DNA from 2 places in the Nonomuraea sp. NPDC000554 genome. Region 2 is predicted to be linked to the other one. Evidence: predicted binding sites of a transcription regulator. Region 2 holds the regulator's gene; the other holds the start of a gene.
What was found. The regulator HspR, encoded in region 2, represses chaperone genes until heat shock. The targets are predictions, from matches to a motif close to ANTTGAGTCNNNNNGACTCAANT.

Region 1: lon (endopeptidase La) is a predicted target of HspR. The motif match lies at 10,762-10,784, and genes of this name have one in related genera.

The regions. Positions count from the first base shown of each region.
Region 1 covers NZ_JBEPDC010000037.1:41,074-56,163, forward strand. Annotated here, with positions in the region: gene ABT294_RS44365 (TetR/AcrR family transcriptional regulator) at 1-498, opposite strand, end outside; gene ABT294_RS44370 (biliverdin-producing heme oxygenase) at 663-1,304, opposite strand; gene ABT294_RS44375 (FAD-dependent oxidoreductase) at 1,453-2,826, opposite strand; gene ABT294_RS44380 (PadR family transcriptional regulator) at 2,857-3,507, opposite strand; gene ABT294_RS44385 (RrF2 family transcriptional regulator) at 3,879-4,349, shown strand; gene ABT294_RS44390 (MFS transporter) at 4,755-5,921, shown strand; gene ABT294_RS44395 (serine hydrolase domain-containing protein) at 6,093-7,187, opposite strand; gene ABT294_RS44400 (hypothetical protein) at 8,131-8,271, shown strand; gene ABT294_RS44405 (hypothetical protein) at 8,282-8,731, shown strand; gene ABT294_RS44410 (response regulator) at 8,698-9,360, opposite strand; gene ABT294_RS44415 (sensor histidine kinase) at 9,357-10,622, opposite strand; gene lon (endopeptidase La) at 10,798-13,158, shown strand; gene ABT294_RS44425 (Fic family protein) at 13,356-14,531, shown strand; gene ABT294_RS44430 (MarR family winged helix-turn-helix transcriptional regulator) at 14,455-14,919, opposite strand; gene ABT294_RS44435 (FUSC family protein) at 15,047-15,090, shown strand, end outside.
Region 2 covers NZ_JBEPDC010000003.1:430,945-446,034, reverse strand. Annotated here, with positions in the region: gene ABT294_RS08615 (helix-turn-helix domain-containing protein) at 305-1,168, shown strand; gene ABT294_RS08610 (DUF397 domain-containing protein) at 1,226-1,450, shown strand; gene ABT294_RS08605 (MFS transporter) at 1,844-3,256, opposite strand; gene ABT294_RS08600 (helix-turn-helix transcriptional regulator) at 3,359-4,189, shown strand; gene ABT294_RS08595 (CapA family protein) at 4,289-5,335, shown strand; gene ABT294_RS08590 (SDR family oxidoreductase) at 5,377-7,098, shown strand; gene ABT294_RS08585 (TetR/AcrR family transcriptional regulator) at 7,120-7,806, shown strand; gene ABT294_RS08580 (hypothetical protein) at 7,823-8,194, opposite strand; gene ABT294_RS08575 (tetratricopeptide repeat protein) at 8,349-8,879, shown strand; gene ABT294_RS08570 (hypothetical protein) at 8,827-9,342, opposite strand; gene ABT294_RS08565 (hypothetical protein) at 9,479-9,679, shown strand; gene clpB (ATP-dependent chaperone ClpB) at 9,818-12,388, opposite strand; gene ABT294_RS08555 (heat shock protein transcriptional repressor HspR) at 12,393-12,743, opposite strand; gene dnaJ (molecular chaperone DnaJ) at 12,747-13,925, opposite strand; gene grpE (nucleotide exchange factor GrpE) at 13,945-14,538, opposite strand; gene dnaK (molecular chaperone DnaK) at 14,538-15,090, opposite strand, start outside.

The sequences.
Region 1 (15,090 bases), on a different contig from region 2:
GATGACCGCGAGGATCATCCGTGCCGTGGAGGCGACGTCGGGAACCTGGAAGTCGCCCGCCTCGCTGCCGCTGTCGAGGATGTCCACCAGGATCCGCTGCATCGGCGCCACGTGCTCGGCCAGCTGCTGGTAGGCGTCGGGGCCCAGCGCGGCGCTCAGGTCGGCCGCGCCCGGGTGCGGGTGCGCCAGCAGGCCGCTCAACTGCAGCCGGACGAACGCGCGCAGGCGGTCGGCGGGGGAGGCGCCGGCGGGCAGCTCCCGCTCGTAGCTCTCGATGAAGTAGTGGGTGACCTGCTCGGTGAAGGCGAGCAGGAGGGCCGCCTTGTCCGGGTAGTAGTTGTACAGGACGGTCCGGGTGATGCCCGCCTCGTTGGCCACGTCCGTCATGGAGATCCCGTCGATGCCCTGCACCCTCGACAGGCGGGAGACCGCCTGGAGGATACGCTCGCGCGTCTGTGCACGGTGCTCACCGATGGTGGCGGCGGAGATCCGGGGCATATGCCCATGGTAGGGCGAAAGCCATGCTCGTCGGTGAAGCCGGCGACACAATGCCTTGGACGCCCGCCGTACGTGCTGAGGGCGCGCCCTTTGCCGCGTCGGCGGCCCAGCCGGTGTACGCCGACCACGGCTCCACATGGAGTGCCGAGGGCGCCGGCCGGGTGTCAGGCGGCGGCTTTGACGACGTGCAGGAGTTCGGCGAGCACCTCGGTGTTGAGCTGGTAGGCGAGCCTGACCTCGCGGATGATCCGCTGCCGTTCCCTGTCATCCAGGTTCAGCGCGTCGAGCCGGGCGCGGTACTCGTTCTTGAACCTCGGCAGGCTGCCGACCTGGTCGAACACGTAGAAGTCGACGCCGCCGCCCTTGGCGTAGCCGTAGATCTTCTGCAGCTCCATCCGGATGAACTGGCCGCCCGACAGGTCGCCCATGTACCGGGTGTAGTGGTGCGCGATGTACCCGCCAGGCCAGTCGGCCACCTGCTCGATCCGCGCGACCAGCGTCCGCGTGGCCTTGGACGGCCCGATCCGCTCCCGCCACCCCGCACCGAAGATCGTCCGCAGGTCCCGTTCGAGCGCGTCCTCGCGGTAGAGTTCGGGAAACACGAACCGCCCGGCGACCGGATGGCTCTCCAGAGCCCTGGCGGCCCTGTCGAGGGCGACGTAGGCGAAATAGTGCTGGGCGACCATCTCGCCGTACTCCAGCTCGGTCAACCGCCCGCCCATCAGCTCCTTGAGGTAGCTCTCATCCTCCGCCGACTGATGGTCGCTCCAGGTGGCGGACTTCAAGGTGTCAGAGAACGACGTCACGGTACTTCCCAACGTACGCAGGCTGTTTCATGACACAGTGTCACAAACCTTGGGCTCCTGCGTCAAGCTGATGGCGACACCATGTCATTAAACCTTCCCCCGGCTCGACCTGCGCACACTCGCCCCTGATGGGTCCGCTGCCGGAGGTTCAGCCCTCCTCGTCGCGTCCCGCGCCCCGGAAGCTCGACTCCGCGGCGGCGATCCTGCGCTTCACCGGCGGCAGGTGGTCCATGACGCGCATCGCGGTCCGCATGCCGGCGCGGGCCAGCGAACCGCCCAGGCCGCCCTTGTGCATGATCGAGTGCCCGTCCATCTGCGCGCGTGACTTGATGACCGCGTCCCAGGCGTATCCGGTCATCGTGGTCTCATACCGGTGCACCGCGTCGAGCAGCGGTGCCTCGCCCCTGGCCGCCTGGACGAGCAGGCGGGTCAGCAGCCGCGCGTCACGCAACGCGGTGTTGGCGCCGACGCCCCGGCCAGGGGTCATCGTGTGGATGGCGTCGCCGATGAGGCTGACGTTCGTCGTCGGCCACGGGTCGATCGGCTCGGACGTCCGGATCGCCAGCGGGAAGCTGCTGGACGGATCGCCCAGCGCGAAGATCCTGCGCAGGTCCGGATGCCAGTTCCGGGTCAGGTCGAGCACCACCTGCTGGACCTCCTGGCCGCGCATCCGGAGCACCGACTCCGGCAGCCAGGTGTCGGCGGCGGCGAAACCCCACATGATGTAGTCGCGGCTGTTGTCGTACAGCAGGCCCGGCCAGTTGCGGATGGCGTCGGCGTCCGTGCCGCCGATGCCGTCCTTGAGCTCACCCCTGGTGTCCCACTTGAACTGCATCACGTGGAAGATGCACATGGAGCCCTTGTCGCCGTGCACCATGCTGACGCCTTCGATCATGCGCTGCGGCAGCAGCCCGCGGGTCTCGTCGGTCAGCGGCGTCTTGCCGGTGATGCCGACGAGCCCGGTGTCGACGAGCCTGGCGTGCGGCAGGTACTGCCCGCGCACCCTGGAGTTCGCGCCGTCGGCGCCGATCAGCAGGTCCCCGGTGGCGGACGTGCCATCGGCGAAGTACGCGGTCACCGTGCCGTCGGCGTGCTGCTCGTAGTGGGAGAACGTCTTGTCGAAGGTGACGACGTCCTCGACGCCGGTCAGCAGCACCTGGCGCAGGGTCATCCGGCTGACCGACTCGTCCAGCTCGTCCTCGGACGGCCGGTCCTCCTCGCTGAGCAGCTCGGGCCCGGCGGAGAAGAGGACCTTCTTGTCCTTGGTCATCTGGTTGCCGTAGCGGGGCCGCTGCGCGCACGTCGCGACGAAGGTCTCGTAGAGCTCCGGCGACAGGTTCGCCTTGAGGGCGCGCTTGCCGTCCGCGTCGATGCCGACCCGGTAGCCCTGCAGGCCGTCGCGCCAGGTGCGGTCGCGTTCGTACACCGCGACGCTGACACCGGCCCGCTTGAGGCCCTGCGCCAGGCACAGGCCGCCGGTTCCGGCGCCGATGATGAGCACGTGGAAGGGGGAGGTAGGCATGCTGGCCCTTTCGGTCTATTTCGGCATTCGCTAGTGCGCGGCGTCCTGGCCGTGTTCCTCGTCGGCTCCTCCGGGTGGCTGCTGGGATGCCATCGCGGCCAGCCACTCGGCGCTCCACGTGACGCTTCCGGCCCGGAGGTCGCCGACGAGTGACTCGACCCACCCCAGCTCCGCGGCGGTGGTCGCCCGCAGGTACTCCATCTCGAGGGTGAACAGGCGCGCCCACTGCGCCGACTCGGCGAGGACCGTCTCGACGCGTTCGAGCTCGCTGACGAGCTTCACCCGTCGCTTCTCCAGCTGTTCGAGCACCTCCGCGGGCTCGAGCAGCGGGATGAACGCGATCGCGGCCGGGAACTCCGGATAGTGGCGGGTCGGCGTGGACAGCGCGTCGAGCATCCATGTCCGCCAGGTCCGGCGGCCTTCGTCGGTGAGCGCGAACAAGGTCCGTTCGGGACGGTTGTCTTGGCGTTCGCTCTCCAGCACCCTGACCAGCCCGGCCTTGTGGAGCCGGTCGATGGTGCGGTAGAGGCTCGCGCGCTGCCCGACGTTGACCACTTCGTCCTTGCCGCGCTCCTTGATGAGCTGCTGCATCTTGTACGGGTGCATGGCCGCCTGCCCTTTCAGCTCGGCCTCTCCGAGCATGGACAGCACAGCCAGTGCCAACGTTGAAGGTCGACTCATAGTTGCCATGCTACTAGTCTCCTGGCGACTATTGCACACCCTTTCGACTGCGTCCCTCGGCCGCGTCACTTGACCACGGCGGGCTCCAACTGCGGCGGCCGACCGTAGCGCCCCCCGACCGCGCCCGCGGCCGAGCCCCCGGGCCGAGCCCCCGGGCCGAGCCCTCCGGCCGCGGCGGCCCCGGTCGCAGCGGTTGCCGGGCACCGGCGGAGATCTTGGCCGGTCCGGCCTCCACGCCCACGGTGATCGCGCTGAAAGGTGGACGTTCTCGCCGTGCTCCGGGGAGATGGGCGCGGACCGTCGGCCCTCGCGCGGGGGTACCTGCCGGATTGCCCTGCCTAAAAGGGATATGTAGTATCCCGGTTGTGAATATGGGTGAGGGAGTCGAGTGGGGTCTGCACTGCTGCGTGACGCTCGCCTGGCTCACGGACGAGGGGCCGGTGTCGATTCGCAAACTCGCCGCCTGGTTCGACCTGCCGCAGGAGTACCTGAAGAAGCGCCTACAGGCGCTCGCCAAGGCCGGGATCCTGACCTCGACACCAGGTGTCCGTGGCGGCTTCGCTCTGGCGCGGCCGCCGGAGCGGATCACCCTGATGGACGTCGTCGTCGCCCTGGAAGGGGCCGACGAAGCGTTCCGCTGCGCCGAGATCCGGCAGCGCGGCGCGGGGGCGGTAGGCGCCGAAGGAGAGTTCGGCCGCCCCTGCGGAATCGCCGCCGCGATGCGCCGTGCCGAGCTGGCCTGGCGGCGCGAACTGGCCGCCCAGACCATAGCCGACCTGATGGCTCACGCCCCAGCGGGGGCCGAGCGCACCCGCCGAAACTACGCCCGCATGGGCGGCTGACCCCGAACCACCCGCACGGAGCGACGTTCGTAGAGCCTGCTCACCTCGACAGCCCCGCCCGGAACCACGTTCGTACGGGCCTCTCACCCGGAACTGCCCACGCGGGATGCGTTCCTACGAGGCTCACCCCGCACCACCCACGCGGAACCGCGCTCGAACGAGCGGCTCACTCCGAAACGCCCGCCCGCGTGGAACGACGTCCATACGGGCGGCAGGTCCCGAACCAACCGTGCGGAACGACGTTCGTACGGGCGGCCGGCCCGCACACGACGCGCGTGTAGAGGGCCACACCGCCTGCGCACACGCCCCGAGCCGGTGCCGCCGAGAGCCGCCGAATCCGGGCGCCCAGCAGCGACTACGAAAGGAACCGGGATGGCGAATATCCCGATTGAACGAAGAACAGCCGTGCCAGCGCCCCCCGCTCCGCGCGGGCTCGGTGCGACGTTGGTCCTGGCGCTCGGCACCTTCGCCGTCGGCACCGACGCGTACGTGGTGGCCGGGTTCCTGCCGGACATGGCCCGCTCCCTGGACGTGTCCGAGGGCGCGGCCGGGCAGTCCGCGGCCGTCTTCGCCATCACCTACGCCGTGCTCTCTCCCGTCCTGGCCACCCTCGCCGCCAGGGTCCCGCGCCGCGCCCTGCTGGTGTGCGCGCTGGTGGTGCTCGCGCTGGCCAACCTCGGCTCGGCGCTGGCTCCCAGCTATCCGCTGTTGATGGTCACCCGTGTTCTGGCCGCGTTCGGCGCCGCCGCCTTCACTCCCAACGCGGGCGCCGTCGCCGCCTCTCTGGTCGCACCCGCGCAGCGGGCTCGCGCGCTGGCCGTGGTCGTCGGCGGACTGACCGTCGCGACCGCGCTGGGGGTGCCGCTGGGCAACCTCGCCGACAAGGTCCTGGACTGGCGTGCCGCGCTCGGGCTGGTTGCGGCGCTGTGCGCGGTCTGCGCGGCTGCCGTGCGCGGCGTCATGCCCGTGCTGCCCGGCAATCCCCGCGTCCCCCTGCGTGATCGTCTCGCCGCGCTGCGTCGACCGGGAGTGGTGGCGGTGCTGCCGCTGACCGTCCTCGGCCTGGCCGCCAGCTACGGGCTGTACGCCTACGCCGTCCCCATCGTGCACGCGCTCGGTGCCGGACCGGCGGCGGAGATGTGGCTGTTGTTCCTGTATGGCGTGGGCGCGGTGGCCGGCAACCTGGTGGCGGGCGCGGCGGCTGACCGGCGCGGGCCCATCCGCGTCCTTGCGGTCGGGTACGCGGCGCTCGCCGTGACCCTGACCGCGTTCGCCTGGACGGCAGGTGCGAACGTCCGCTGGCTGCCGCTGGCCGGGCTGCTGATGGCGGCCTGGGGCGCCGGCACCTGGTTCCAGACCCCGGCCCAGCAGCTGCGGCTGATCTCCGCGGCCCCGCGGGAGACGGCCGTGGTCGTCGGCCTCAACGCCTCGGCGCTCTACCTCGGCATCGCCCTGGGCACTGCTCTCGGTGGCGTCCTGTTGCCTGTCGGCGTCCCGGTGGCGCTGGCGGCCTGCGCGGGGCTGGCCGTGCTCTGCCTCGCCTACCTCGCGATCACCCGCCGGTACCGGTGACGCGCCGCGCGGCCCCCGACGACGGACGCTGCTGGAGCTGGCGCTCGGAAAGGCGGACCGTCCACGGCGCGCCGGTTCGATCACTCCGCGCAGGACAGGCATGGCAGCGAGTGCCCACGCCACCGGCCGATCTCCGTGATCGTGACAATCCACATCCACCGCACCCGGTCTTCAGCGGTTCTCGCACAGTGCGGTGGTGACCACCGCATCGAGGTCCGCGTTGCGGACGCCGTCGATGCGGTACAGGTTCGTCATGACGGTGACCTGCCTGCCGTCGAGGGTGGCCCCGCCGCTGGTTCTGAAGCCGAGCGTGTCACCCGCGTGGCCCCACAGCAGGCCGCCGCAGGGCAGCGGCGTGCTCATCAGCCCCAGGCCGTACGCCGCGCCGCCGGGGCCGTCCAGTGGACGGGTGGTCATCATCTCTTTCAGCTCGGCCGGACGGAGCAGGCGGCCGTGCAGGAGAGCATCGTAGAAGCGGTTCAGGTCCGACGCGCTGGAGATCATCCCGCCTGACGCGCCGGCCACCGAGGGGTTGTGACGGGTGATGTCGAGCAGGCCGTCGCCGGTCTTGAGGTAGCCGCTCGGGTGCGGGCCGGGGATGTCGAGCGCGTCGTCGGGGACGGAGGTGGCGTTCAGTCGCAGGGGGGGCAGGATGCGCCTTCGGATCTCCGTACCGAAGGTGTTGCCGGTCGTCTTCTCGATGATCATTCCGACGATCAGGTAGTTGGTGTTGGAGTAGCTCCAGTCCGTGCCGGGCGGGAACTCCGCCAGCCGTTGCAGGGCCAGTTCGACCAGGTCTGCCGCGTTCCAGTGATCGTAGCGGTGGGCCAGGATGTCGGCGGGATCGAGCAGGGGCAGGTAGTCGGGCAGGCCGCTGGTGTGCTGGAGGAGATGGCGCACAGTGATGTCCGGCCCCACCAGCCCGGGCAGGTAGCGTTCTACGGGCGCGTCCAGCTCGATCCTGCCCTCACCGACGAGCTGGAGTGCGACCGTGGCGACGAACGTCTTGGTCTTGCTGCCGATTCTGAACCTGCTGTTTGTCTGCACGGGACGCTTGGTCTCCACGTCGGCGACGCCGCTGGTGATCACGGTGTCGCCGTGTGCGTCGTGAATCCGCGCCAACGCTCCTGGTACGTCGTTGTCTTCGGTCAGGCGCTGGAGGGCTTGCCGTAACCCTGAGTGGGCACCGGTCGCCGCCGCCGGGCTCGACAGTAGTGAGATCGCTAACATACCGGCCAGTCCCGCGCACATCGCTCGCTTGTACATGGTCAACACACTCCCAGCCGGGTCGCGAGGCGGCACCGTCCGCACGGATGAAGATCGGCTCATCCAGATGGGGGACAGGCCCCTGAGCTGAATCAGGGGCCTGTGCGGGGGTGCGAGCCTGTCCGCCGAGACGTCTGAACATGGCCACGACCGTACGGACACGACCTCGTGGTCCGCGTCAGCGCAGGGTTTGAATGTGGCGGTAGTACCGGAGGATGACTCGGTGCGATCCCTGCCGTCGCGAGGTGGAATTCGGGGCGCGTGCCGAGCCGCCCCGCTGCCGAATATGGTCAGATATCTGAAATATCGGCCGAACCGGACAATCCCGAAAGGGTGCCATCGATCTCGCCGCCATGGCACAGTTCGGATGAACGACAACGGCGCGCGGCCGCGTCCCTTGTCAATTGCATTTATCCCGTGAAGGCCCCAAAAATCGCGACTTGCGGGAGTCTGGCCGCGTCTCCAGGCCGGAGCCGCTCCCCGTTGGATCTCCACGCCCGCCACCTGCGGAAGAGCCGTGCGTGAGGCCGGCCGGCCAGCCGTGCGCGGCCTCGGGTAGCGCATCCGGTGGGACGGGTGGGGCCGCTGTGGCCGAATTGATCTGGCCTTGATTCACGAGTACGTGAGGTGCCGGGGCTTGATGTTATGTACGCTTCGACCAAGCGCCGGCGGCCTCACCTGGCCTTCAGCGTGAACGCGAATCTGATTCGTTTTCACGTTCGGCGCCATCCGGGGAAAACCGACCTATGATCCGGTTTTCATGGGTCTCTCGCGTTCCTGAAACGGGAATCGAGAGGCCCGTTGTGCATTACAGGAAAACTCGCTCGTTGGTGGGGCGAGGGGGTTGGCGACATCCTGTTGCAGCAGGAGTCTCCCCCTCGCCCCGTCGACGCCCCATCACGCAAGCAAACGAGGCTTCGACATGACTCAACACCATTGGCCCATGTTCGTCACCCCGAATGAGCTACCTGATTCGGCAATCGTCACCGGCTACCCAGAGTATCTGCTCGGTCACCCGAGCGTGGTCAGAACGCCCCCTCCTGAGGGTGACGAGGTCACTGACGGCGACGATCCGGCCGAGTAGGCCGCCGGAGATGGCCTTTCCGCGGGTCAGGAGCGCCGCCCGCTCACCCTGGATCCCGGGGCTCCTGATCTCGCCCGCGCTGGGCACCGGTTCGGGAGTGCTCGCCAGGGTCTGGCTGGGCGCGCCGTCGGAGGCGGCGGTGCACTACGCCGCCTGGGTCACCGTCGGCGGGTACGTGTTCGCCGCCCTCGTCGCGGGCTGGATCTACCTGCCCAAGGTGGTGACGGCGTGGTCGGAGGCCAAGCAGGCCCAGCAGCTCTGCAAGGACCTGCACGACGACCCGAAGGCCGTCGCCGAGGCCTATGACCGGCTGCTGCGGGCCAGGCTCGGCAGCCACGCCATCGAGCTGGGCGCCATCAACAGCCCCGACATCGTGCGCATCGCCACCGGCCAGGTCAGGGTGCGCGCGGCGAAGGGGAGACGCGCTCAGTCGCCCGGCCGCACCAAGCCGGTCTCGTAGGCGAACACGATCGCCTGGGCCCTGTCGCGCAGGCCGAGCTTCATCAGGACGCGCCCCACATGCGTCTTGACCGTCTGCTCGGCCACCACCAGCTTCTGGGCGATCTCCTGGTTCGACAGGGCCTGGGCGACCAGCGTGAGCACCTCGGCCTCACGCTCGGTCAGCTCCGCCGGACGTTTGGGCGCGGGGCCACGGGGGCCGCCCAGCCGGGCGAACTCGTGGATCAGCCGTTTGGTGATCGCCGGAGCGATCAGCGCCTCGCCGGCGGCCACCACCCGCACGGCGTCTGCGAGCTGCGCGGCGGAGGCGTCCTTCAGCAGGAACCCGCTGGCCCCCGCCCGCAGCGCCTCGTAGACGTAGTCGTCGAGGTCGAAGGTGGTGAGGATGAGCACCTTCGGTGCCGAGGCCGCGTCGGACGACAGCAGCCGCCTGGTCGCCTCCAGCCCGTTCATGACCGGCATCCGGACGTCCATCAGCACCACGTCGGGCTTCAGCGCCGCGGCCCGCTGGACCGCCTCCAGCCCGTCGGCCGCCTCGCCGACCACCTCGATGTCGGGCTGGGCGCTCAGGAACACGGTGAACCCGGTGCGCACCATCCCCTGGTCGTCGGCGATCAGGACCCGGATCACGCCGTCTCCTCGACCGGCAGCCTCGCCGTCACCTGGAAACCTCCCCCTTCGACTCCGGCCGCCTCCAGCTCGCCGCCCAGCAGCGCCGCCCGCTCCCGCATGCCCACCAGCCCCTGGCCGGCTCCCGGGGGCCCGCCGGGCGACGACCCGGGGCCGTTCACCACCCGGAGCCGCACCGCGCCGGACTCGCGGGAGATGCCGACCGAGACCGTGGCGCCGGGCGCGTGGCGCATCGCGTTGCTCAGCGACTCCTGCACGATCCGGTAGGCCGACAGGCTCACCGCGGGGGGCACCCCGGCGACCGGCTCCGGCTGCTCGACCAGCACGGACAGCCCGGCGGCCCGCGCGTTGGCGACCAGCTCGCCGACCCGGTCGAGGCCGGGTTGCGGCGCGGTGTCGGTGCGGCCGTCCTGGTCGCGCAGCACGCCCAGCACCTGGCGCAGCTCGGCGATCGCCTCCAGCGACAGGCTCCGGATCTCGGTCAGCCCCGCCTCCAGCTGCGCCGGATCGCCCGCCGCCTTGAGCGGCACCGCCTCCGCCTGGATCGCGATCACCGACATGTGGTGGGCGACCACGTCGTGCAGCTCGCGCGCGATGCGGGCCCGCTCCTCCAGCACGGCCTGCGCGCTCTCCGCCTGCCGGGATCGGCGCTCCTCCAGCAGGAGCCTGGCCGTGGCGTTGCGCCGCACCCGCACGTTGTAGCCGAACAGCACCGCGACGCCGGTGATGACCGCACCGAGGGGCGCGGAGCCGCGGTCGGCGATCCACAGACCCAGGACCGTGATGAGCCACACCGCCAGCGCGATCCGCCGGTCGCAGCGGACGGCGACCGAGTAGATCACGAGCAGGTACGTCACGACCATGCCCGGCGTGTACGGCGCGTCGGAACCGGCTAACGCGGCGGTCACGTAGACCGGGACGGGGAGCAGCACCAGGGCGACCCGCCAGGCGGCCAGTGGCCAGCGGTCGCGCAGCGCCATCGGCGCCGAGACCGCGACCGCGCTCAGCAAGATCCACCCATCCCAGACGCGCGGGAGGGCGCCGTTGTTCAGGTCGGCCATCTGGCTGAAGGTGGTGCCCAACAGGACCCAGGCCGTCATGACATCGGCGGCCTGCACGAGGACGATGCGGCGGACCGGCAGCAGCGCGGCCAGTCGGCGCGGCAGGCCGAGCGTCAGGCGCCGCGACCCGGGCGGCGGCTCGGCCGCGCCCCGGAAGAGCGCGAGCGCGAAGGGCCGCACGGCTGCCGCTGCTGAGAACACGCGCCCAGCTTACGAACGGCGACGGCGGCAGGCGTCACCCCCAGGTCTGATCCTCAGGTCACTCCCAAGTATCGATTACATGCTTACGATCGCCGTGAGCGAACATCGGCAACGAAGGGAACAATCCAGGGCTCCAATGAATTGAGTCGGTATAACTCAACCCTTTGGAGTTCGCATGAGTGAGAGCCTGATCCTCCCGGTCCTGCCGCTGGACGACGAGGTCGTCCTGCCGGGCATGGTGGTCCCGCTGAACCTGTCCGACTCCGAGGTGCGGGCGGCCATAGACGCGGCCCAGGCATCTGGTGGCAACAAGCCGCGGGTCCTCCTCGTTCCCCGCATCGACGGCCGTTACGGCGCCGTCGGCGTACAGGCCGTGGTCGAGCAGGTCGGGAGGCTCCCCGGCGGCGAGCCCGCGGCGGTCGTGCGGGGCGTCGACCGGGTGCGCGTGGGCACCGGCACGACCGGCCCCGGCGCCGCCCTCTGGGTGGAGGCCATCACGGTCGACACCGTCGCGGCGGGCGAGCGCGCCCACGAGCTGGCCAAGGAGTACAAGTCCCTGGCCACCACCATCCTGCAGAAGCGCGGCGCCTGGCAGGTGGTCGACCAGGTCAACCAGATCGACGACCCGTCCGTGCTGGCCGACAGCTCCGGCTACACCCCGTGGCTGACCACCGCCCAGAAGGTCGAGCTGCTGGAGGCCGCCGACCCGGCCGAGCGGCTGGCCAAGCTGGTCGAGTGGTCCCGCGAGCACCTCGCCGAACTGGACGTGGCCGAGACGATCCGCAAGGACGTCCAGGAGGGCATGGAGAAGCAGCAGCGCGAGTTCCTGCTGCGCCAGCAGCTCGCCGCGGTCCGCAAGGAGCTCAAGGAGCTCAACGGCGACTCGGCCGAGACCGAGGAAGAGGACTATCGGGCCCGCGTGGAGGCCGCCGACCTGCCCGAGAAGGTGCGCGAGGCCGCGCTCAAGGAGGTCGACAAGCTGGAGCGGACGTCCGACCAGTCTCCCGAGACCGGCTGGATCCGCACCTGGCTCGACACCGTCCTCGACGTCCCATGGAACGAGCGGACCGAGGACAACTACGACATCACCGGCGCGCGGGCCGTCCTCGACGCCGACCACACGGGGCTCGACGACGTCAAGGACCGCATCATCGAGCATCTGGCCGTGCGCAAGCGCCGCCAGGACAAGGGCCTCGGAGTCGTCGGCGGGCGCCGCAGCGGCGCCGTGCTCGCCCTCGCCGGCCCTCCCGGAGTCGGCAAGACGTCGCTCGGCGAGTCCGTGGCGCGTGCGATGGGACGCAAGTTCGTCCGCGTCGCCCTCGGCGGCGTCCGCGACGAGGCGGAGATCCGCGGCCACCGGCGCACCTACGTCGGCGCGCTGCCCGGCCGCGTCGTCCGCGCCATCCGCGAGGCGGGCTCGATGAACCCCGTCGTCCTGCTGGACGAGATCGACAAGGTCGGCTCCGACTACCGCGGCGACCCCACCGCGGCCCTGCTCGAAGTGCTCGACCCGGCGCAGAACCACACGTTCCGCGACCACTACCTCGAGGTCGAACTGGACCTGAGCGACGTGCTCTTCCTGGCCACGGCCAACGTGCTCGAAGCCATCCCCGGGCCGCTGCTCGACCGGATGGAGGTCGTCACGCTCGACGGCTACACCGAGGACGAGAAGGTCTCGATCGCCCGCGACCACCTGCTGCCGCGCCAGCTCGAACTCGCCGGCCTGACCGCCGACGAGGTGACCGTCGCGGACGCGGCCCTGCGCAAGCTGGCCGCCGAGTACACCCGTGAGGCGGGAGTCCGGTCGCTGGAGCGCTCGGTCGGACGGATCCTGCGCAAGGTGGCGGCCAAGGACGAACTGCCCGTCACGGTCGGCGAGGACGACCTGGTCGGCTACATCGGACGTCCCAGGTTCGTGCCGGAGTCGTCGCTGCCCGAGTCCACCCAGCGCACCTCGGTGCCGGGCGTGGCCACCGGCCTGGCGGTCACCGGAGCCGGGGGCGACGTCCTCTACGTGGAGGCGTCGCTGGCCGACCCCGAGACCGGCGAGACGGGCCTGACCCTGACCGGCCAGCTCGGCGACGTGATGAAGGAGTCGGCCCGGATCGCGCTGTCCTACCTGCGCTCGCACGGCGCGGAGCTGGAGCTGCCGGTCACCGCGCTGAAGGACCGCTCGGTGCACGTCCACTTCCCGGCGGGCGCCGTGCCCAAGGACGGTCCCTCGGCGGGCGTGACGCTGACCACCGCGCTGGCCTCGCTCCTGTCGGGACGCCAGGTCCGCGGCGACGTGGCGATGACCGGCGAGATCTCGCTCACCGGGCGGGTCCTGCCGATCGGCGGCGTCAAGCAGAAGCTGCTGGCGGCCCACCGGGCGGGCATCAGCACGGTGCTCATCCCGGCGCGCAACGAGCCCGACCTGGACGACGTCCCCGAGGAGGTCCGCAACGAGCTGACCATCCACGCGGTCAGCGACGTGCGCGAGGTCCTCGACATCGCCCTGACCCCGGCCCAGGTCGCCTCCTCGGTCGCGGCCTGACCCACCCGCCGCCCGCCGTCCTCCAGGAGAGGGCGGCGGGCGGCGGCATGCCGGCCCTGCGGGAAGCCCCCGCGGGAAGCGCAGCCGCTGTCGCTTCCCGCGCGGCCCGCATCCTGTCTCACTGACGACTCTGGGTGATAGATGGATAAATCATCCCAGTGTTTGACGAGATGATTTGTTCATGCTTGCATGAGGGCATGCTGTACGAGACGCCCGTGCTCGAACCCGCCGACAAAGCGGTGTTGGAAGAGATCGAGGACATGCGCCGCGACCTCAAGTACCGCCTGGCCGAGACCCACCGCTGGGATGGCCAGCTCCGCAGGCAACTCCAGGCGCGCGCGATCCAGGGCTCCAACTCGATCGAGGGCTACCGGGCCAGCGTCGAGGACATCGAGTCCATCATGTCGGGCGAGGAGCCGCTGGAGACCTCTGCTTCCGTGGCGCGCGAGATCGCCGGTTACCAGCAGGCGCTGACCTACATCCAGGTGCTGTCGCGGGCTTCCGGTTTCCGTTACGACGTGGGGCTCCTCAACGGGCTCAACTTCATGATGATCGGCCACCACCGCCACAAGACACCAGGAGCGCTGCGGCCCGGCCTCGTCTACATCCGCGATTCCGAGTCCGGGCAGGTGGTCTACGAGGGGCCTGACGCCGAACTCGTGCCCGATCTTCTCGACGAGCTGATCGTGTGGCTCAACGCGGGCGACCGGGAGGCGCCGAGCTATGTCCGGGCTGCCATGGCGCACCTGAACCTCGTCAAGATCCATCCCTGGTGCGATGGCAACGGCCGCATGTCCCGCGCGCTGCAGACGCTCGTCCTGGGCAGGGATCAGATCACGACCCCCGAGTTCTCCTCGATCGAGGAGTGGCTCGGCCAGCAGCGCACCACCGTCGACTACTACGACGTGCTCGGCGAGGTGGGCCGGAGACAGTGGAGCCCGCACGGCGACACGCTCGCGTGGGTCCGGTTCTGCCTGCGCGCCCATCACATGCAGGCCCAGCGGGTGGGGCGTCGCCTGGCCGAGGCCGGGGAGATCTGGATGCTGCTGGAGAAGCAGGTCGACGACGAGGGGCTCAACATCCGGTCGGTGTCCGCCCTCTACGAGGTCTTCGTCAACCGGCGGCTGCGCAGGAGCCGCTACCAGGCCGACGAGGGGCTCAGCCAGGGGCAGGCGGCCCGCGACCTGCGCGACCTGGCCGCCAAGGGCTGGCTCCAGCCGTACGGAGAGACGAAGGGACGCTTCTACGCGCCGGGCCCCCGCATGGTCGAGATCAAGACCGCTCACGCCGAGCGCGTCACGCCTCTGCGCGACCCCTACCTGGAGCGGGCGGATCTTCGAGGAGCTGGTCGATCAGGCCGGCCGCCACGCTGAGGATGCGGCACTCGGCCGGGGTGAGCGTGCGGGACATCGTCTCGGCCAGTCGCGTGTCGGAGTCGCTGACCTGCTCGGTGAGCGCGGCGGCGCCCTGGTCGGTCAGGACGATGTGATGGCGCCGGCGGTCGTCCGGGTCGCGGGAGCGGCGGATCAGGCCCCGCTCCTCCAGCGTGGCGAGCACGCGGGTGACCGACTGCGGCTGGAGGTGCTCGGCCGCCGCCAGGTCGCCGGCGGTCATCGCGCCGTTCCTGCGCAGGTGCCCCAGGAGCGAGAGCGCGAGCCTTCCCAGGCCCTCCGCCGGGCGCTCGTCCCGCAGCCGCCTGGCCAGCCCCACGGCGGCGCGCCGCAGCGAGGCGGCCGTTTCGTGTAGCTCCTCGTCGTTCACGATTATTACGCTAGCACTTACTAAGTCAACGGTGAACATCGGGACTATGCCCTAAATCTGGTACGCATAGCGTAATGATTGGAGTAGGCTCCAGACGTCCAGCGGTGCGGGGCATCGGGAGGTGCCGATGGGGGTGTCGAGGGAGCTGTCGCGGATGGCGGCCGCCGCGCT
Region 2 (15,090 bases):
TCAGCAAGAGAAGATTTCGGTTTCTTCGCATCTTGCCGAATAATTTGTGGTGCAAGTTGCACGAGAACTGTCAGCCGGGCCGCTGGGGGAGCAGTAGTTAGGGGACCCTTGCATTCCCTGCGTGAGCCGCTAGAAAAGAAAAAGCTGCGGTTGTTCCTACGGTGCGCTCGCCGAAGCCTTCTGGCAAGGTCGGGTGGCAGTGCCGATGCAAGTTGCAGTGTAAGATTGAGCGAACGGCCCAAGAAGCCGGGCTCCAAACGATCCTTTCCGGCTACGCCTTCATGCCCGACAAGGAGAGTGGACGGTGCCATCGCAGCAGGGCAGCCCTACTGTTCGCAGGCTCAGGCTGGGCCAGGAGCTGCGTCTGCTCCGCGAACGCAGGAAGCTGACAGGAGCCAGGGCGGCCGGGGAACTCGGCTGGTCGCCGAGCAAGGTCAGCCGCATCGAGTCCGCCAAGACCATGCCGAGCGCCGAGGACGTCCAGGCGATGGCCAAGCTCTACCGGATCGAGGGCGACAAGCTTGACGAACTCTTCGGCTTGTTGCGTGACGCGGATCAGCGCGGCTGGTGGGAAGATTACGAAGACTCTCTGCCTGAGGAGTACACAAGATTCCTCGGGTTGGAGGCGGAGGCCGTATTCCAGCGCAACTGGGAACCCCAGGCTGTGCCCGGCCTTCTTCAGACCGAGGATTACGCGCGGGAAGTCATTCTGGCCACCCGTGGCATCGCACGCATCACGCACAGCGGTGTCCGAAGCCGCGTCGAGGCCCGCCTCGACAGGCAGCGTCGTGTCTTGCGCAAGCCCGATCCGGCCCAGCTGAGCGTGGTGCTCGACGAGGCCGCGCTGACACGCCGTTTCGGCGAACCCTCGGTGATGCGCGAGCAGATGGAGCACCTTCTCGAGGTGTCCATGCTGCCGCACGTCAGCGTCCACGTGCTGACCCTGGATGCACTGCACCCGGTCAACACGGGCGCGTTCATCCACCTGAAGTTCGCGGCGTTCGACGACGTGGTGTATCTCGAGCAGCTCTACACCGCGCACTTCGTCGAGGACCTCGAACGGGTGGCTGGATATGAGACGGCGTTCGACCACATCAGGTCCGAATCGCTTGACGAGGACGAGTCACGCGTCCTCATCCAGCGCAAGGCCATGCAGTGGCGGCGCTGAGTGGAACGAAGATCTCAAAAAGGGGCAATGACGCCCCTTCGCCCATTTGGGGAGAAAATGTACATCAACACTCAGAGGGCAGCGTGGCAGAAGAGCAGCTTCTGCAACGGCGCGACCGCCTGCGTCGAGGTCGCCCCTTTGGCCGACGGCAACGTCGCCCTGCGCGACAGCAAGGTCCAGGACGGTCCCGTCCTGGTCTTCACCCCGTCGGAGTGGGCCGCTTTCACGGCCGGCGTCCGCGAAGGTGAGTTCGACCTGGCGGCGCTCGCGGCCGGCGCATAAAGAACGGCCCTGGCAGGTTGCTAGCAGCACAACAAGCAGGGCCGTTCCGGCAGAGGCACAGCACAAGCCTCCATTGCACTCCAAGCCCACCGTCCCGGCGAACCTGGAAGAACCCGTACATCATTTCACAGGAAACGTTCAGGTGATCAACTGACACGGCTTGCGCCGGTCCGGAGCCCCGAACCTCCCGCCCTGGTGGCCACCGCCGCAGCTCGAAGCGCGGCAGGACGCCCCGGCATCGGAACCCTGAACTCCCGGCAGAGCGGGCGAGGCGACCCACGAACCGGCCCGCGTCCGATGGGCGCGGGCCGGTTCGGTGTGAGGGCGTTCAAGCCCTGGGCGTGGTCCTTGTGGATGTCGTCCCAGGACGCTTCTTCATCTCCGCCGAGAGCTTCACGTCGTTGAGATCTTTCGCCGTCGCGCCAGGAACAGCGAGCACACGCCCGCCAGGACGGCCAGCACGGCCATCGCGATCGCGGTCCCCACGGAGGCCGAGCTGCCGGAGTGCGCCTGGCTCAGCGAGATGAACAGAGTCCCCACGGTCGACACCCCGATGACCTGGCCGAGCTGCATCACGGTGAGCAGCGCGCCGCTCGCGTCGGCGGCGTAGGCGTCGTCCACCTGCTCCGTCGCCAAGTTGGTCACCGCGATCTGCACGCCGAGCCCGGCGCCGATCAGCGCGCTCATCACCGCGTACAGCGCGCCGCCACCGGCCGCGAGCCCGAGCCCCACGTAGGCGGGCGCGGCGACCACGTACCCGAACGGCACGAGCGGGCGCTGCAGCCCGGCGGGCAGCCGCGGCCAGAGCAGCCCGACCGCCGCGAACGCCACGGCACAGGGAACCATCATCATCCCGGACGCGAACGGCGACAGGTGCAACTCGCCCTGCAGGTGCAGCGCGGACGTGAACAGGAACGCGCCCCAGGTCGCCGGGCCGAGCAGGAGCACGCCGAGCCCCGGCCGCATGCCGGGGGCGCGTAGCACGCGGGCGTCGACGAGCGGGCGTCCGCCGCGTCCGGTCACCCAGCGCTCCACCCGGACGAACACCCCGAACATCACCACGCTCAGTGCCATCGAGATCCAGCCCCACAGCGGCCAGTGCAGTTCCCTGCCGAGCATGAGCGGCACCACGAAGAGCAGCACGGCGGCCGACAGGGTCAGCAGGCCCCATGGGTCCAGTCCGCCGCGGCCGCCGCCCTGGTCGGCGGGGAGCGCGCGGACGCCCGCGACGAGCAGCAACGCCCCGATGGGCACCATCACCAGGAACACGATCCGCCAACCGGCGCCGAGCCCGAGCAGGATGCCGCCGAGCGCCTGCCCGACGACGATCCCGCCGCTCACGACCGCGGACCACAGGCCGAGCGCGCGGCCTCTGGCCGGGCCCTGGTAGTTGCGCTGGATCAGCGTCAGCACCTGCGGCATCATCATCGCGGCTCCGGCGCCCTGGGCCAAGCGGAACGCGATCAGCGCCCCGGTGGAGGGGGCGAGCCCGCTGCCGAGCGTGGTGAGGGTGAACAGTGCCAGGCCATAGAGGAAAGCCCGGCGGTAGCCGAACAGGTCGCCGACCCTGGCTCCCGTGATCAACAGGACGGCGTAGACAATGGTGTATCCGGCCACGATCATCTGCAGCCCGGCGCCGGACGAGTGCAGGTCCGCCTCGATGGTCGGAGTGGCCACGTTGACGATGTTGACGTTGAGGACGGCCAGGAACTGCCCGAGCAGGATGACGGCGAGGAGCAGCCCGCTGGCCTTGGCTCTTTCCGGCTGTGCGGCCAGAGGGGGAGAAAGGGCAGCAGATTGTGTCATACGAACAGAGTGACGCCTCGCTGGTACCAGTAACGAGAGCCTACTTATACTGGTACTAACGCCACCTGGATACCCCTCGCCCGGTCCGTCCATAGTGAAGAGGTGACCGTGACAGAAGCAAGGCGTGCCGACCTCGCGGCGTTCCTGCGCAGCCGACGAGAGCGCATCACGCCCGAGATGGTCGAGCTCGCGCCCGGCCCCCGGCGACGCACGCCCGGCCTGCGTCGCGAGGAGGTGGCCCAGCTGGCAGGGGTGGGCGTCACCTGGTACACGTGGCTGGAGCAGGGGCGTCCGATCAACGCCAGCAGCCAGGTGCTCGACGCGATCTCGCGCACGCTCCGGCTCGACATCGCCGAGCGCCAGCACCTCTACCGGCTGGCGGGCCAGCAGGAGGGCCCGCCAGCCGGCGACTCGGCTCGGGTGACCCCCGACATGAAGGAGATACTCCACCAGCTCGACCCGATGCCCGCGTGCCTGGCCAACAGCCGCTGCGACGCGCTGGCCTGGAACACCGGCTACGCGGCGCTCTTCCCCGAGATCGTCGAGGCACCCGAGAGCGAGCGCAACACGCTCTGGCAGACGTGCCTCACCTCCCAGTGGGCTGTGAGCCTGGTCAACCGCGACCTGGAGCTGGCGCGCGCCGTCGCGGTCTTCAGGGGCGCCTACAGCCGCCACAGCGACGACCCGTGCTGGCAGGACTTCGTGCGCAGGCTCAGCGCCGAGAGCGCCGAGTTCGCCAGGCTCTGGGCCAGGCAGGACGTCGCAGAACCCGGCCCCCGCGAGAAGATCTACAAGCACCGGGAGCTGGGGGAGATGCGCTTCGGCACCACCAGCTTCAACCTGTCGTCCGCGCCGGAAACCCGCCTGATCGTCTACCGGCCGGCTGACGACCGCAGCCGCGACGCGGTGGACTGGCTTATCGCTCACCACTAGAAACGCGCACATATCGGTCGTTCATGGCATGCTCGATGGCTGACTGTGAATATCGAGCGGAAGTGGCGACAAGTGAGACTCCCCCGTGCCCTCCTCGCGATGACCGCCGTCGTCGTCACCAGTTCCGCGTGTACGGCTGCCAACTCGGAGCCGCAGGCCGATAAGGCGGTGCAGCGGCCCGCCGCCACGACGCCCGCGCCGAAACGTCCCCAGCGCAAGCCGTTCACCATCGCCTTCGGCGGCGACGTGCACTTCGAGGGCGGCCTGCGCGGCCGGCTGGCCAACCCGCGCACCGCGCTCGGCCCGATCGCGAACGTGCTCGGCGACGCGGACCTGGCCATGGTCAACCTGGAGACCGCGATCACCGAGGGCGGCACGCCCGCGCCCGGCAAGCAGTTCACGTTCAGGGCGCCCGCCAGCGCGTTCAGCGCGCTCAAAGCCGCAGGTGTGGACGTCGCCTCGATGGCCAACAACCATGGCATGGACTACATGGAGAGCGGCCTCGCCGACACGCTCGCGGCGATCAAGCGGTCCAGGTTCCCGGTGGTGGGCATCGGGAGTAACTCCACGCAGGCCTACAAACCCTTCCGTAAGGTCGTCAACGGCAACCGGGTGGCCATCATCGGCGCGACCCAGGTGCTCGACCCCGAGTTCGTCACGTCCTGGACCGCGACCACCGACAAGGGCGGCCTCGCCTCGGCCAAGAACGAGGACCGGCTGCTGGCGGCGGTGCGGCAGGCCAGGCAGAACTCCGACACCGTGATCGTCCACCTGCACTGGGGCACCGAGATGCAGAAGTGCCCCAACCCGGCGCAGCTCTCGCTCGCCCCCAAGCTGGTCAAGGCGGGCGCCGACGTGGTGGTCGGCGGGCACGCGCACATCCTGCTCGGCGCCGGATACCTGGACAACTCCTACATCAGCTACGGCTTGGGCAACTTCGTCTTCTACAACTCCACTCCCGGCACGACCGGGCGGAGCGGTGTGCTGACCCTCACCATCAACGGCCGCAAGGTGCTCAGGGACCGCTGGACCCCGGCCACCATCCAGGGCGGCGTCCCGATCCCGATGACCGGCACGGCCAGGACGCAGGCGGTCGCCGATTGGAGGGCGCTGCGGTCCTGTACGGGTCTGTCCGCCCGTCCCTGACTCTGCCTATATTTGGACTAAACGTCCAATAGGAGGTCGCGATGCGCTGGGTCGAATCCGGTGACGTACGGCTGGCGGTCTTCGAGGAGGGTGACCCGGCCGACCCCACGATCCTGCTCGTCCACGGCTATCCCGACACGCACCGCGTCTGGGACGAGGTCGCGCGGCGGCTGAGCGACCGCTTCCACGTCGTCAGGTACGACGTGCGCGGCGCGGGCCGGTCCAGCGCCCCGCACGACCACGACGACTACGACTTCGACCATCTGGCGGCGGACCTCGCCGCCGTCCTCGACGCGATCGGCAAGCCGGCCGTGCACCTGGTCGGCCACGACTGGGGGTCGCTGCAGGGCTGGGACGCGGTCACCAGGCCGGGCATCCGCGACCGCGTCGCCTCCTTCACCAGCTTCGGCGGCCCCGGCCTCGCCCAGGCGGCCCAGTTCGCCCGGCACGGCAGGCGCCGCGACGTGGCCGGGCAACTCGCCAGGTCCTGGTACATCGGCGCGTTCCACGTCCCCGTCCTGCCCGAGCTGGCCTGGAGCACGTTCATGCCCGGGATGCTGAAGCGGACCATGCGGAACAGCGATGGCATTCGGCCGCGTCCCGGACACCCCGCCGACACGCTCGCCAAGGACGCGCGCAACGGGCTCTGGCTCTACCGGCGGAACATGGCCGGCCGCCTGCGCGGCGGGGGAGACCCCAACGTCGGCGTGCCCGTGCAGCTCATCGAGGCCGGTCGCGACCCGTATGTCTCGCCGGCGCTGCTGTCCTCGCTGCAGCAGTGGGCGCCGAGGTTCTGGCACCGCAGGATCGCGGCGGGCCACTGGGCGCAGCGCAGCCACCCCGACGCGGTCGCCAGGATGATCGCCGAGTTCGCCGACCACGTCGACGGCGGCGAGCCGTCCAGGACGCTGCGCAGGGCCAGGGTCGAGGAGGGGCGCCGGGCCTTCGCCGAGCGGCTGGTGGTGGTCACCGGCGCGGGCAGCGGCATCGGGCGCGCCACGGCGCGGGCCTTCGCGGCGCACGGCGCCGAGGTCGTCTGCGCCGACCTCGACCTCGACGCGGCCACCCGCGCCGCCGGTGGCATCGAGAAGGACCTCGGGGGGGCGGCGCACGCCGTCCAGGTCGATGTCGCCGACGCCGACCAAATGGAGGCTTTTGCACGAAATATCCGGACGAGTTATGGAGTGCCGGACATTGTGGTGAACAATGCCGGGATCGTGGTCGCCGGGCCCTTCCTCGACCACTCGCTCGACGACTGGCGCCGGACCCTCGACGTCAACCTCTGGGGCGTCATCCACGGCTGCCGCCTGTTCGCCGCCCAGATGGCCGAACGCGGCGAAGGCGGGCACATCGTCAACGTCGCCTCGCTGGCCGCCATCGCGCCGTCCAGGGTGCTGCCCGCGTACTCGACCTCCAAGGCGGCGGTGAAGATGCTCAGCGACTGCCTCCGCGCCGAACTGGCCGGCCAGGGCATCGGCGTCAGCGTGGTCTGCCCCGGCTTCGTCTCCACCCCCATCGCCCACCATGGCACCTACGTCGGCGCCGACCTGCGGGAATACGCCGAACGCGGGCTGGCGCGGCGCGGCTACCCGCCGGAACGGGTGGCCGCGCACATCCTCCGCGCCGTCCACCGCGACCAGGCCGTGGTGCCCGTCAACGCCGAAGCCAAGATCGGCTACCTGCTGTCGAGGATCTCGCCCGGCGCGATGCGGCGCCTGGCCCGCCTGACCGGAGCTCCGGGGAATCCGCACATTGGCAGGTAACGATCGCTTCTTGGGGGGAAGATGGAATCCGTGTCCTCCCCACTACCGGAAGACGACTGCGTGCGGCCCAAGCCGCTCCGCCGCCGGCCCACGCAGCGCCGCAGTGCCCGCAGGGTCGAGCGCATGCTCGACGCCTGCGCAGAGCTGCTCGACGAGAGCGGCTACGAGACGCTGTCGACCACCCGCATCGCCGAACGCGCGGACGTCGCGATCGGGTCGGTCTACCAGTTCTTCCCCGACAAGCGAGCCATCACCCAGGAGCTGACTCGGCGCAACGTCGAGCAGTTCGTCTCCAGGGTCGGCCGGAGATTCCTCGAAGAGGAGTACCCGGGCTGGTGGCAGGCGGTGGAGGCGATCATCGACGAGTACGTCGACATGCACCGCACCGTGCCGGGGTTCAAGAGCATCCACTTCGGCGACGTGGTCGACCTCAACCTGCTCGACTCCGACTCCGACAACAACACGGTCATCGCCGGACGGCTGCGCGGCCTGCTCCTCAACGAGTTCGGCCTGGCCGACAGCCGGGAGCTGGACGTCGCCATCCTGGTGGCGGTGGAGGCGGGCGACGCGGTGCTCAAGCTGGCCTTCCGCCACGACCCCGACGGCTCACCCGAGCTCATCGACGCGGCCAAGCAGCTGGTGTGCGGGTTCCTGTCCCGCCAGCTCAGCTCCTGGTCGCAGACGGCCCGCCCGACGAACGGCAGCTGACCCCGCCGACCGAGGGTCAGTTCGCTGTTTCCGGCTCGTCGAACGGTTCCGACAGCCAGGGGAACTGCTCGTCCGCGCGGTGGGCGCGCTTTCTGCGCGGGTGGCCGTCCGGCAGCGCCGCCGCCGTGGGCAGCCGCATCTGGGACTCCGCCGGCTCTGCGGGCTGAGGGGGTTGAGCGGGTTGCGGCAGGCAGGCCGTCGGGAACGACACCGGACGAGCCTCCCTGGCCTCCATCTCGTGCAGCCGGACCTCCAGCGAGCGCAGGCTGCGCTCAGCCGACTTGACGGCCTCCAGGCGTCCCGACAGATACCCCGCGATCCCCGGCCCGAGGGCCGCGAGCACGACGACACAGGCGAGCGTGGAGGTCATCTGCTTGGAAACGCCCATCACCGCTCCCTCCGCTCGTGGCAGAGGTATGCCCGATGGCCTGCATAGACACGCGGAATGTAGTCATACTTGAACAACGTGTTGCCGAATCCGCGCGGCATCGACGATGTGCATTGACCGGGCAAAGCGGCAGACGGCTCGGTAGTCTCGCGTTGTGGCGCATGTGACCCGTGAACACCTTGATCGTCTGCTCGAGCAGGCCCTGCTGGCCGATGACCATGGTTCGCTGGCCAGTCGGCTCTACGACGTCGCCCTCGGCTATTCGTCGGGCGACGTGTCCAGGGCGTCCATCCTGGTCCTGGCGGCCGAGGAGTGGCGGGCCGCCGGGCAGCCCGCGCGGGCGCTGGAGTGCTTCCAGCGCGCCGTGGAGGACGGCGGCGAGTCCGGTACCGACCCGCGAGCCGGGATCGCCGACACGCTCTTCGAGCTCGACCGGCCCGCCGAGGCGAGGGAGGTCATCGAAACGCTCCGCGCGGAAGGCGGGGTCACCACGGCGACCGCCCACATGATCGCCGAGACCCTGGTGGCGTACGGCGACCTCCAGGGCGGGCACGAGTGGGCGACCCAGGCCGTCCTCGCCTGCGACGAGGACGACCCCGAGCACCTGGCCCTCCTCCGCACCCGCTACCGCATCAGAGTCGACCTCGGGCTCCCCGAGGACGATCTGGACGCCCTGGTGTCCTGACCGGCCCACCGGTGTCCTGGAGCCTGCGGGCGCTCAGGTAGGTCAGGCCGACGGCGTCCCGGAGGGCGGCCACCCTGCCCGCGAACGTCCTGAGCGGCAGGTTGGGGGCCTGGGCGACCGTCTCGACGCATCGGAGGCCCGCCGGGCCGGGCACGCCCTCCGGCATCCTGGGCAGGCCGGACGTGGCGGCCATGCCCGCCGCGTCGGCGACGCTCATCGTCGCGGGCACCGTGGTCAGGCCCGCGAGCCCGGCCCTTCGGGCCATCCGGTCCACGGCGGCGGACAGCTCGCCGCCCACCGGCGAGTCCAGGACGTCCTGCGCGCCCTGGGGGACCGGGACGGCCAGAGGGTCCGTGGGCGTGCCGTCCAGCCCCTCGCACAGGGCCGTCGTGGGCGCGGGCCAGTGACCGTCCGCAGGACGACCACCACAGCCGTCAGGCGCCGAGGGCCCACCGGACCCCACCGCCCCCGCACCACCGGGCCCGCGCGTCTCCGCACCACCGGGCCCGCCTGGCCCGCGCATCCTCGGGCCCCCGGGTCTTCCCGGCCCGCGCGCCTCTATCGCATCGGGTTCTGCTGACCGGCTGACCGTGGGCGTAGTGGGGCTCGCTGACCGGCTCACCGCCGTGACAGTGGGCGCGGGCAGCCGGGTGGCGGCTGCGGGACCGCGTGATGGCTGGTTCGCCATCGCGGTCGCCGGGGCCGTTGCCGACCAGCTTGCGGTCAGGGCGGCCACCGCGAGGATGCTCCGGAAGTTCCGCGAAACCACGTCCCGTCCCCCTGATCGTTTCTGGTGGTGACGGACGCTGAAGCTAGCCACGCCCGCGACCCGCAGGCGGCGGCTTGCCGGAACGGTGGGACATTCCTTACCTCGACGGGAGACCAGACACGCGAGAGCCCGGAGGCCGGTGGGGCCTCCGGGCTTCCGTCGCGGGATGCTAGGCGCGCTCGATGACGAGCTCGTCGTCGCCCAGTTCCACTCGCACCTTGTCGCCGTCGACGACCTCCCCCGCCAGCACGGACCTGGCGAGCTTGTCGCCGATCGCCGACTGGACCAGCCTGCGCAGGGGGCGCGCCCCGTACAGCGGGTCGTAGCCGGTGAGCGCCAGCCACTCGCGGGCGGCCGGGGTGACCTCCAGCGTCAGCCTGCGGTCGGACAGCCGCGCGGCGAGCCGCTCGACCTGCAGGTCCACGATCCGCGCGAGCTCCTCGGAGCCGAGCGCGTCGAAGAGGATCACGTCGTCGAGCCGGTTGAGGAACTCCGGCTTGAACGCGTTGCTGACCGCCGCCATCACGGCGGCGCGCTTGGCGCCGTTCTCCAGCTTCGGGTCCACCAGGTACTGGGACCCGAGGTTGGAGGTGAGGATCAGGATGGTGTTGCGGAAGTCGACGGTGCGGCCCTGCCCGTCGGTCAGGCGCCCGTCGTCGAGCACCTGGAGCAGGATGTCGAAGACCTCGGGGTGGGCCTTCTCGACCTCGTCGAGCAGCACCACCGTGTACGGCCGCCGCCTGACGGCCTCGGTGAGCTGCCCGCCCTCCTCGTAGCCGACGTAGCCGGGAGGCGCGCCGACCAGCCTGGCGACGCTGTGCTTCTCGGAGTACTCGCTCATGTCGATGCGGGTCATCGCCCGCTCGTCGTCGAACAGGAACTCTGCCAGCGCCTTGGCCAGCTCGGTCTTGCCGACGCCTGTCGGGCCGAGGAACAGGAACGAGCCCGTGGGCCTGTCGGGGTCGGCGATGCCCGCGCGGCTGCGCCGTACGGCGTCGGACACGGCCCGCACGGCCGGCTTCTGCCCGATGAGGCGCCTGCCCAGCTCCTCCTCCATGCGCAGCAGCTTGGTGGTCTCGGCCTCGAGCAGCCGCCCGGACGGGATGCCCGTCCAGGACGAGATGACCTCGGCGATGTCGTCGGGCCCGACCTCCTCCTTGACCATGGCGTTGTCGGGCGGCGCGGCCTCGGAGGCGGCGCGCAGCTCCTGCTCCAGGCGCGGCACCTCGGCGTACATGAGCCGGGACGCGGCCTCGAAGTCGCCGTCGCGCTGCGCCCGCTCGGCGGCGCCGCGCGCCTCGTCGAGCTGCTTCTTCAGCTCGCCGACCTTGTTCAGCCCGGCCTTCTCGTGCTCCCAGCGGCCGACGAGCGCGTTGAGCTCCTCCTGGCGGTCGGCCAGCTCGGCGCGCAGCCGCTCCAGGCGCTGGATGGAGGCCTCGTCGGTCTCCTTCGACAGCGCCAGCTCCTCCATCTTCATCCGGTCCACGTTCCGCTGGAGCTGGTCGATCTCGACGGGACGCGAGTCGATCTCCATGCGCAGTCTGGACGCGGCCTCGTCCACCAGGTCGATGGCCTTGTCGGGGAGGAAGCGGCTGGTGATGTAGCGGTCGGACAGCGCCGCGGCGGCCACCAGCGCGCTGTCGGCGATCTGCACCTGGTGGTGGGCCTCGTAGCGGCCCTTCAGCCCGCGCAGGATCGCGACGGTGTCGGCGACCGTGGGCTCGCCCACGTACACCTGCTGGAAGCGCCGCTCCAGGGCGGGGTCCTTCTCGATGCGCTCGCGGTACTCGTCGAGGGTGGTGGCGCCGATCATGCGCAGCTCGCCGCGGGCCAGCATCGGCTTGAGCATGTTGCCGGCGTCCATGGCGCCCTCGGCGGCGCCCGCGCCGACGACGGTGTGCAGCTCGTCGATGAAGGTGACGATCTGCCCGTCGCTCTCCTTGATCTCGGAGAGGACGGCCTTGAGCCGCTCCTCGAACTCGCCGCGGTACTTGGCGCCCGCGACCATCGCGCCGAGGTCGAGCGAGATCAGCCGCTTGTTGCGCAGCGACTCGGGCACGTCGCCGGCCACGATGCGCTGCGCGAGGCCCTCGACGACGGCGGTCTTGCCGACGCCGGGCTCGCCGATCAGCACCGGGTTGTTCTTGGTCCGCCTCGACAGGACCTGCACGACCCGGCGGATCTCGGAGTCGCGGCCGATGACCGGGTCGAGCTTGCCGCTGCGGGCCCGCTCGGTCAGGTCGACGCCGTACTTCTCCAGCGCCTGGTAGGTGTCTTCGGGGGTCTCGCTGGTGACGCGGGCGTGTCCGCGCACCTTCTCGAACGCGTCGAGCAGCGCCTGCGGGGTCGCGCCCTGCGCCTTGAGCAGGTCGGCGGCCTGCCCGCCGTCGGCGGCGAGGCCGACGAGCAGGTGCTCGGTGGAGACGTACAGGTCCTCAAGCCGCTTGGCGTGCTGCGCCGCGGTGTTCATGACGGTCAGCAGATGCCGAGAGCTGGACGGCGCGCTCACGGTCGAGCCCTGCGCCTTCGGCAGCGACGCGAGCAGCTCCTCCGCCCTGGCCCGCAGGGTCCGCCAGTCGGCCCCGACGACGTCCAGCAGCGGGATGGCGGTGCCGCCCGTCTGGGAGAGCAGCGTGGTCAGCAGGTGCACCGGAGAGATCTCCGGGTTCCCCTCTGCGGCGGCACGCCTCATGGCCCCAGCAAGGGCCTCCTGACTCTTCTGGGTGAGCTTGTAGTCCATCTGTCTAGGCCCCCGGTGGCAACTCGTAGCGGATCAGCGCCCGGACCATCTGCATCTCGGCGCGGAGGCGGTGAACCTCCTCGCGCAGCCGCAGCGCCTCGTTCTCCAGTTCGAGGATCCGCTTGATGCCGGCGAGGTTGATGCCCTCTTCCTGGGAGAGCCGCTGCACCTCGCGCAGCTGGATGATGTCACGGGTCGAGTAGAGGCGGCCGCGCCCCGCTGTACGGCCGGGGCAGACGAGCCCGAGCCGGTCGTACTGCCGCAGCGTCTGCGGGTGGAGACCTGACAGCTGCGCGGCCACCGAGATCACGTAGACGGGAGTGTCATCTGACAGGTCGAAATAGTTGGCGTCCATCGGCTACTCGCTTCTGGCTCGCTGAATGAGATCGGCTCGCGGGTCGTCGCCCGCGGTCGCGGTGTTGAACTCCGTGAGGAGCTCGCGTGACTTGTCGTCGAGCGACTTCGGCACGACCACCTCGACGCTGGCCAGCAGGTCGCCCTTGGTGCCGTCCTTGCGGGCGGTGCCCCTGCCGCGGACCCGGAACGTGCGCCCGTTGGGCGTGCCCGGGGGGATGCGCAGGGTGACCGGCAGCCCCTTGAGGATCGGCACCTTGATCTCCGCGCCGAGCGCGGCCTCGGAGAACGTCACCGGAACGGTGATCGTCAGGTTGTCGCCGCTCCTGCCGAACACGGCGTGCGGCTTGACGTGTGTCTGGATGTAGAGGTCGCCCGCCGGGCCGCCGTTCTCGCCGGGCGCGCCCTTGCCCTTGAGCTTGACGCGCTGCCCGTCGGCCACCCCGGCCGGGATGCGGGCCTGGATGGTGCGGGTGCTCTTGGCCCGGCCGCTGCCCTCGCACACGGGGCAGGGGTCGTCGACGAGGAGCCCGCGGCCCTTGCAGTCGCGGCAGGGCTCGGAGAAGGCGAAGTTGCCCAGGTTGCGGCTGGCCGCGCCGGTGCCCTCGCAGGTCGGGCAGACCCGCGGGGTGGTGCCGGCCTTGGCGCCCGTGCCGCTGCACGCCGTGCAGGCGGCCGAGCTGGTCAGCCTGAGCGACACCGTGGTGCCCTCGACGGCCTCGGTGAACGAGAGAGTGACCTCGGACTCGACGTCCTGGCCGCGGCGGGGCCTCGTGGTGGTGGTCCGTGTGGTGCCACCACCCCGGTTGAACAGCCCGCCGAACAGGTCGCCGAGCCGCTCACCCGCCCCGTGGCCATGCTGCCCCTGCCCCGCGGTGCCGCCGAACAGGTCGCCGAAGTCGAACGGGAAACCGCCACCGCCCGGGCGCTGACCGCCCACCCCGGACCCGAACAGCGTGCGAGCCTCGTCGTACTCCTTGCGGCTCTTGCTGTCGGACAGGACGTCGTACGCCTCGGAGACCTCCTTGAACTTGGTCTCCTTGGCAGAGTCGCCCTGGTTGGTGTCGGGGTGGTACTGCCTGGCCAGCTTCCGGTACGCCTTTTTGATCTCTTCGGGGGTGGCGGTCTTGGGCACACCAAGGACGGCGTAGTAGTCCTTCTCCAGGTAGTCCTTGGTGCTCATTTATCGCCCTTCGTCCTGGTCAGTTCTCAACGTTGTCGTCGGAGGCCGGGGGGACGTCCTCCGGTTCTGCCACGGCCACCCGCGCCGGGCGAAGCACCCTGTCTCCCAACCGGTAGCCAGGCTGCAGCACCTCGATCGCGGTGGGTTCGACCACGTCCGGGGAGTAGCTGTGCATCAGCGCCTCGTGGACGGTCGGGTCGAACGGGTCACCCTTCTGGCCGAACGAGCTGAGGCCGAGCTTGGTGATCACCGCTTCCAGTGACTCTGCCACCTTCGCGAAACCGCCGGTGAGTTCGCCGTGATCGCGGGCCCTGCCGATGTCGTCGAGGACGGGCAGGAACTCCGTCAGGGCTCCGGCCACGGCCTGCTCACGCACCGCGACCCGGTCGCGCTCGACCCGGCGGCGGTAGTTGGTGTACTCCGCCTGGAGCCGCTGCAGGTCGGCGGTGCGCTCGGCGAGCTGCGCCTGCAGCTCGCCGTCACCCGCCGCCTGCGCGGGGGCGGGCGCCTCGGGCTGGTCAGCCGTCGGCTTGCGAACCTGCCCCGTCTCCGGGTCGATCTTGCGGTTGTCGCGGATCACCGGCTCTTCATGCCCGTTCTCGCGCGCCGGCATCACTGGCCCTTCTTCGGCTCGTCGTCGACGATCTCAGCCTCGACCACGTCCTCGTCGGCCTTCTGCTGCTGCCCGGCGTCGGCGCCGGCGTCGTGCGTGGCGCCGTCAGGGCCGCCCGCCGACTGCTGGCTCTGGGCGTAGATCGCCGAACCCATCTTCTGGCTGACCGTGGCGAGCTTCTCCGCGGAGGTGCGGATCGTGTCGGTGTCGGTGCCCTCCAGAGCCTTCTTCAGCTCGGCGAGCGCGTCGTTCACCTCGGTCTTGATCTCGCCGGGGACCTTCTCGTCGTTCTCGCGGAGGAACTTCTCCGTCTGGTAGGCGAGCCCGTCGGCGTTGTTGCGGACCTCGGCCTCCTCGCGGCGCTTCTTGTCCTCCTCGGCGTACGACTCGGCCTCGCGCATCATCCGCTCGATGTCGTCCTTCGGCAGCGCGGAGCCGCCGGTGATCGTCATCGTCTGCTCCTTGCCCGTGCCCAGGTCCTTGGCGGAGACGTTGACGATGCCGTTGGCGTCGATGTCGAAGGTGACCTCGATCTGCGGGATGCCGCGCGGC